DNA from 3 places in the Paraburkholderia sabiae genome. Region 1 is predicted to be linked to each of the others. Evidence: riboswitches for the same ligand, from Rfam matches in the RefSeq annotation. Region 1 holds a riboswitch; each other region holds the start of a gene.
What was found. A riboswitch is a leader RNA that binds a small molecule or an ion and turns the genes downstream of it on or off. The one in region 1 is predicted to bind cobalamin.
Positions count from the first base shown of each region.

Region 2: linked by a shared signal. The riboswitch ahead of QEN71_RS25145 (TonB-dependent receptor domain-containing protein) and the one ahead of cobA (uroporphyrinogen-III C-methyltransferase) in region 1 are both predicted to bind cobalamin.
Region 3: linked by a shared signal. The riboswitch ahead of QEN71_RS12510 (CbtB domain-containing protein) and the one ahead of cobA (uroporphyrinogen-III C-methyltransferase) in region 1 are both predicted to bind cobalamin.

Region 1 is NZ_CP125295.1:1,945,740-1,947,934, forward strand. It holds gene QEN71_RS08700 (cobalamin biosynthesis protein) at 1-207, opposite strand, end outside; gene cobA (uroporphyrinogen-III C-methyltransferase) at 204-920, opposite strand; cobalamin riboswitch at 1,074-1,331, opposite strand; cobalamin riboswitch at 1,401-1,675, shown strand; gene cobW (cobalamin biosynthesis protein CobW) at 1,837-2,195, shown strand, end outside.
Region 2 is NZ_CP125295.1:5,597,140-5,599,334, forward strand. It holds gene QEN71_RS25145 (TonB-dependent receptor domain-containing protein) at 1-1,334, opposite strand, end outside; cobalamin riboswitch at 1,399-1,662, opposite strand; gene QEN71_RS25150 (ATPase) at 1,895-2,195, shown strand, end outside.
Region 3 is NZ_CP125295.1:2,801,489-2,803,683, forward strand. It holds gene QEN71_RS12505 (CbtA family protein) at 1-665, opposite strand, end outside; gene QEN71_RS12510 (CbtB domain-containing protein) at 687-911, opposite strand; cobalamin riboswitch at 951-1,117, opposite strand; gene QEN71_RS12515 (histidine phosphatase family protein) at 1,146-1,760, shown strand; gene QEN71_RS12520 (hypothetical protein) at 1,723-2,157, opposite strand.

The DNA of each region.
Region 1 (2,195 bases):
CTGTTCGCGCGTGAACGTATGCAGCGGCAGCGCGTTGCGTGTGCAGAACTCGACGAGTCCGGCTTCGTCGGCCTTCGTTTCGATCGATGCGACGGCGCGCAGTGCGGCGAACGGAAGCGCGTCGCCGAGCGCTTCACGCACGGCTGCTTCGATCTGTTCCGCCGACACGCCGCGCCGGCATCCGATGCCCGCGATCAGCGTTGTCATGGCGCGGCCAGCGACGCGACGCCGCCGATTACGACGATCGACGGCGATCCGAGTCCAGCATCGGCGACGCACTGCACGAACTCGCGCAACGTCGCGGCGACATGGCGCTGCTCGGGACGTGTCGCCGATTCGATCGCGGCGCACGGCGTATCGGGTGGCATTCCTGCGCTCAGGAGCGCATCGACGATATCGCCGAGCCGACGCATGCCCATATAGATGACGAGCGTCATGCGTGTGGCGGCGAGCGCTTGCCAGTCCGCTTCGTGCTCGCCCGCGCCGTGCCCCGTGACGAAGATCACGCCCTGCGCGTAGTCGCGATGCGTGACGGGAACGCCGATCGCCGCAGGCGCAGCAATGCCCGCCGTGATTCCGCTGATGATTTCGACGTGCACGCCTGCAGCTTGCAGCGCTTGCTGTTCTTCTCCGCCGCGTCCGAACACGAACGGATCGCCGCCTTTCAGACGCGCGACGCTGCGGCCCGCGCGCAGATGATCGAGCATCGTGGCAATGATCTCGTGTTGCGGCGTCGATGCGTGGCCGCCGCGTTTGCCGACGTAGACGATCTGCGCGTCGTCGCGCGCGAACTGGAGCACTTCGGGATTGACGAGATCGTCGACGAGCACGACGTCAGCCAGCGCGAGCGTGCGCGCGGCCTTGAGCGTCAACAATTCGACGTCGCCGGGACCGGCGCCGATCAGCCAGGCGCGGCTCATCGCGAGGAGAGCGCCGCGATGTGCGCGGGCGCTTGTGTGTGACAGGTCATGCAATGTTGCGTGTGACGCGCGACGGCTGCCATAGTGTGAGTCTGCATCGCGCGTGGGCGCTGGCCTCCGTTTCCCGCGGTGCCGGCGAATGGCGAATCTACGTTCGCCCCCTTGCATCGGGCCGGTATCCGGGCTGGCGGCTCATCGCGTTCGCCTTCCCATCTGCGAGTGGCAGACAGTGGCTCTGAACGCACTGCGCGGAAGATGTTTTCCGCTCGCCGCGTGACCGTTGCGGGGACAGCACAGGCTGAGCGCGAGGTCGTCGCTTTCATGTTGCGACGAGCGGGCGCTTCCCTGTTTCCCGTTTAACCGCGCAGACCTTCGAGCGTTCCGCGCGGCACCAGATGCGCGCATACGATAGCACACGGGGCTGTGCGAGTCGCTGCGTAGTTTCGCGGATGCTTCCTTGACGCTGCCTGCCGCCGGGCCTAAACTCGCACGCACTCTGGTGCTCGCGCGCGCTTTCTGCGCGCGCAGTTAAACGGGAAATAGCGGGCTTCGCACGGTTCATATCGGCGGGCCAAACTATGCTGCTCCCCGCAACGGTAGGTGAAGGCATCGCGCAGACGATGCAGAGCCGGCCTCGCTGCATGTGCGTCCAATAGCGGCCCATGCAGATACATCCACTGCGCGAAAACGCTCGCGCGGGAAGGAGAGGCGGCGCTTTCATCAGCCCGGATACCGGCCCGAGTGAACGACGCCATGCTGCGGGGATGCGGCACAGCGTTCACGATTCCTCATGCGCTGCAGCGGTTTGATACCGATGCGGCGCCGTTTTCGTCCCCGTGCATCACATATGACAGCGCAGCTAATTCATAGCGCGCCTTCAGGGTCACTCGAACGACCTTCGAGCAACGGAGCCATCATGCAGACACAGATGCGCAAGATTCCCGTGACGATCGTCACCGGCTTTCTCGGCAGCGGCAAAACGACGTTGATGCGTCACATCCTTCAACACGCGGGCGGGCTGCGCATCGCCGTGATCGTCAACGAGTTCGGCGAACTGGGCATCGACGGCGAGATTCTGAAGGGCTGCGGTATCGGGTGCGACGAAAACGGCAACGAAACGGAAGGCCAGTTGTATGAGCTGGCCAACGGTTGCCTGTGCTGCACCGTGCAGGAAGAGTTTTTCCCTGTGATGGAGCAACTCGTCGAGCGGCGCGAACAGATCGATCACGTGTTGATCGAAACGTCGGGCCTCGCGCTGCCGAAGCCGCTCGTGCA
Region 2 (2,195 bases), 2.9 Mb from region 1:
GTCACCTTCCAGTGCTCGGTCAGATCGTAGCCATAGCCCAGATAGTAACTGTTGGCTCCGCCGAAATCCGAGTACTGGTCGCGCCGCAGATTCGCCTGAATCTGGTTGTTGCCGAAGCGCCCCGTGTAGCCCGCGAACACCGAATTCACGTGACGGTCGGGCGCGCTGTACTGGTTCGAATCGAGCGTCTGGTCGAGATGCTCGTAGCCGAGTTGCAGCTTCTGGTCCTTCGCGAATGTGAAATCGTTCTGCCACGTGTACTGCCGGTTGTCCGAATCGTAGCGGTACAGATAGTCGCCATTGAGCGACGTGTTGCTGCGATCGTTGCCCGTCGCGACGACGAAGCGCGTGGTCCACCAGTCGGTCACCTTGCCGTTCGCGAACGCCGACGCGGTTTGAACCTTGCTGTGCAGGTTGTTGAGATCGGTGGGCAGGCCGAACGGATTGTCGAAGCTGTCGTTGCCGTTCGACTGGAAATAGCGCAGGCCGATGTCCCATCGGTCGTTGAGCTTGTGACGCAGCGACGCGCTCACGCTCTCGTTGAAGTAGCCGTTCGCGTTCGGATTGACGGGCGCGAGCGCGGGATCGATCGACGAGAAACCATCCGTCTTCGCGCGCGCGACCTCGAAGCTGAAGGTCGTGCGGCCGTCCTTGTCGAGCGCGCCATCGACGCCCGCCGCCTGTCGCTGCGTGTGATAGCTGCCGTATTCGACGTCGAAATGAAAACGCGGCGGATGATTGCCACCGTCCTTCGTGAACACCTGCACCACGCCGCCAATGGCACCCGACCCGTATAACGCCGACACATTGCCGTTCACCACTTCGACGTGATCGATCTGATCGAGCGGAATCTGTTCGAGCTGCGCATTGCCCTGACTCACTGAATCGACACGCACGCCGTCGATCAGCACCAGCGATTGCGTCGACGACGCGCCTCGCAGAAAGAGACTCGACGTCGAACCCGGGCCACCGTTGCGAACAATCTGTGCGCCCGGTGCGAACTGCAGCAGACCGGGCAGGTCGCGTGCTGTCGTGTCGGCGATGTCCTGCGCATCGAACAGCGTGGTCTGCGGGATCGCGTCCGCGAGACGCTGCGCGCTGCGGTCCGCCGTCACGACGATGGGCGACAGCGTCGCTTCCTTCTGCGGACGATTCGCAGCGCTGTCGGATGGATCCGTGGATGTGGCGGATGGGTTCGTGGTGTCGTCCGTCTGTGCATGCGCCGCGAGCGGGACGCAGGCGAAGGCCATGACGGCAAGTGCAGCGAGCGGCGCATGCGGGCGCGAAAAAACCGGACGCGAAAACGCCGGATGGACAAACAGCGGGGTCAGCATCGAATGAGTCCTGTGGGCCTGTGCGCGGCCCGCTCCTCGTGGGCCGATGCCTGTTCAGGAAGCACCTTGCCTCCTGGCTCTGGCCGGTATCCGGGCTGACGACTGGCCGACCCGCCTTCCCACGCATCGCGCGCAGTGGCGTTTCGCACGGCATCGGCCGATAGAGTCGGCTCGATGTGTGCATGGATCGGCTTGCAGGAACTGCAGTCGTTGTACCGTTGCGAGGACAGCGCAGGTTGGCTCGTCCGGGCGGACTTCGCTCCCTGCTTCCCGTTTAACTGCGCGCGGTGCGATACCGTGCGCGGGCACCAAAGTGCCGCCAGTGTAGAAGTGACGAACAGACGCGTCAAGAAACGAGGACCGACGTCCGCACTCCGGCGGGACGACTGTTAAAAAAGCCCCTTTTTAAAGGGTAAAAATGCGTGATTCGTGGTCGCGCATCGGCGCAACACACTGGATAATGCCGCGCTAAAGCGCTACTGTTACGTCTCGAAACGAGACAAATGTCCGAGCGTGCGACATTCCGCGCTAGAATGCCATGTCTTTAGAGGACGCAGCACATGCTCACCGAACTCGAAACACTGTCACAGAACATCGGCCGGCTGATCGAGATCAGCCAGCGCTATAACGAAGCCCGGATCGCACTCGAAGAACAGCTCGCCCAGGCGCGCGCCGAATGCGAAGCCACCCGCGTCGAACTCGAACAGACCCGCGAAGAACGCAATGCGTTGCAGGCGGAACGCGATGCGTTGTCCGCGAAAATCGACGACGCTCAGGTCCGCCTCAACGCGATCCTCGAGAAACTGCCGCGCGCTCGCGGTCAGGAAGCCGACAACCAGCTCGATCTCCTCGCGCCCGAAC
Region 3 (2,195 bases), 860 kb from region 1:
ATCGCCTGCATGCCGAGCGCCGTCATGCGGAACTTCCACAGCACGACGGCCGGGAACGCTTCGGGCACTTCGTTGACCGTCGGCAGCGCGATCTGGATCGCGGCGATGATCGCGACGAACACGATGCCGCCAATGATCGACGCGTTCCACAAGCCAAGGCGCGACATCAGGTGCTTGCGCACTTTCATCGAGAACACAGCCACGACGAGCGACGTGACGATCATCAGGAAGAACAGCCCGGTGCGCATGCCGATCGTATCGGGATCGCCGACTGAAGGCGGATTCGCCGGATACTTGATGGTCGGCACGAGCACGACGGCGACATAAGCGCCGAGCGCGAGCCACGCGGACAACGCGCGCGCGCCGAGCTTGCCGACGCGTCCGTGCAGATACGCGAAAGTCAGCGCGAACAGCCCGCCGAACGCCATGCCATACGCAACGACGCCCGTGAGCAGCCCAAGACCCGCCTGCGTGCCGCGGCTGACGATTTCTTCGTCATGATCGTGGCCGCCCGCGTCGCCGTGATCGTGCGCTGCGTGCATGTTTTCTTCGAACGAGATGGCCGTATCGACGAGCGGTTCGCCCGCGACGCGCGCGAACGCGAACGTGAGCAAGCCCGCGACGATGCCTGCGAGCATGCCTCGCATCAACAACTTACCAACCATGGTGATGACTCCCTTACGCGATCAGTGGCAAGGAAAGCCGAGCAGGTGGCGGCCGTCGTGCACGAATTCATGCACGTACATGCCGGGAATCAGCGACGTCGCGCCTTCTTCGGCGCCGACAAAGTACAGCGCGAGCAGCATCAGCAGACCGCCGAAGATGATCCAGGGCAGCAGTTCGCGAAGCGGAATCGGCGTGATGGCGGGTTGATCGGTCTGACCGGCGTGGTCGAGAGCGGTGTCATTCATGACGGACATCTCCTGGGGGTAACGCGCCCCGATAGTCGATTGATGAGGGAAGTCGAAGCTTGGGTCTGGCTTCCGGCTGGTGTCCTGCATGTTTGCGTACGCATTGACTGCCGATTACAGTGGCGCGACCGCGCCGGGCTTGCACCGGCTTCCGCGCTTCGAGTGGCGTCTATTCTACGCGCTAAACTGCGACACGCTCCCGACTTTCTCCACTGTCCACACATAGAGCCGCCGATGCGCACACGTCTGTTGTTGATCAGCCATCCGGCGACGGCCGCGCAGCGCAAAGGCGCGTTTCCCGCCGACGATCCGCTCGATGCACATGCTATCGAAGAAGCCGCGGCTTTCCGGGTGGCGAATGCGGATCGGCTGAACGCGGATCTTGCGCTGAGCAGCCCCGCTCCGTGCGCGCGCGAAACGGCTCACGCGCTCGGATTCGCGGCGCATGCAGAGCCCGCGCTCGCCGACGCGGATTACGGACGCTGGCGAGGCCGCCGTCTGCTCGAACTCGCCGACGAAGAGCCCGACGCGCTCGCCACATGGACGCGCGATCCATCCGCCGCGCCGCATGGCGGCGAATCGTTCGATGCGCTGAAGCTGCGTGTCGGCGGCTGGCTCGATGCGTTCGAACAACGCGGCAACGTGATCGCCGTCACACATGCAAGCGTGATCCGCGCGGCCCTGATGCATATATTGCAGACGCCGCCAGCAACGTTCGCGCGGATCGAAGTGCCGCCGCTGGCCATCGTCGAACTGCGGCACAACGAGCGCGGCTGGACATGGTGGCCCGCGCCTCATCGTCATACGGGACTCACAACGACGGACACGACAGCACCTGCTGCGGATTGAGTGTCGTACCCGGCATGCCGTCCGTGGCAGGCGTGCCTTGCGTCGGCATGGCGATCAGGCGCACGGCGTCCGTGCCCGCATTCGCCAACACGTAGCGTTCGGGGCGGCCCTGCGCCTGCCAGTACGCGCGATAGACGCCGCCATCCATCGTCACATGCAGCGTGCCGCGCACGGTCTTGCCGCCCGCGATGAAATCGACGGGTTCGCCGTCCCGCAACGCAAAGCCCTTCGCGGCCTGCGTGCCCGATGCAGCCGTTGCCCGCGACTCAGCCGATTCGGCCGCTTCAGCCGATACCCCCGCGCCCGACAGCACGCCGCAAAACGCATCGCCCGTCGCGGCAATCGACAGTTGCGCGACAGTCCACAGCGCGAGCGGTGCAATCGTTCTGAGTTTCATGAAGTGCCTCGTATTGCTGGGAACGGCGCGCATCGTCG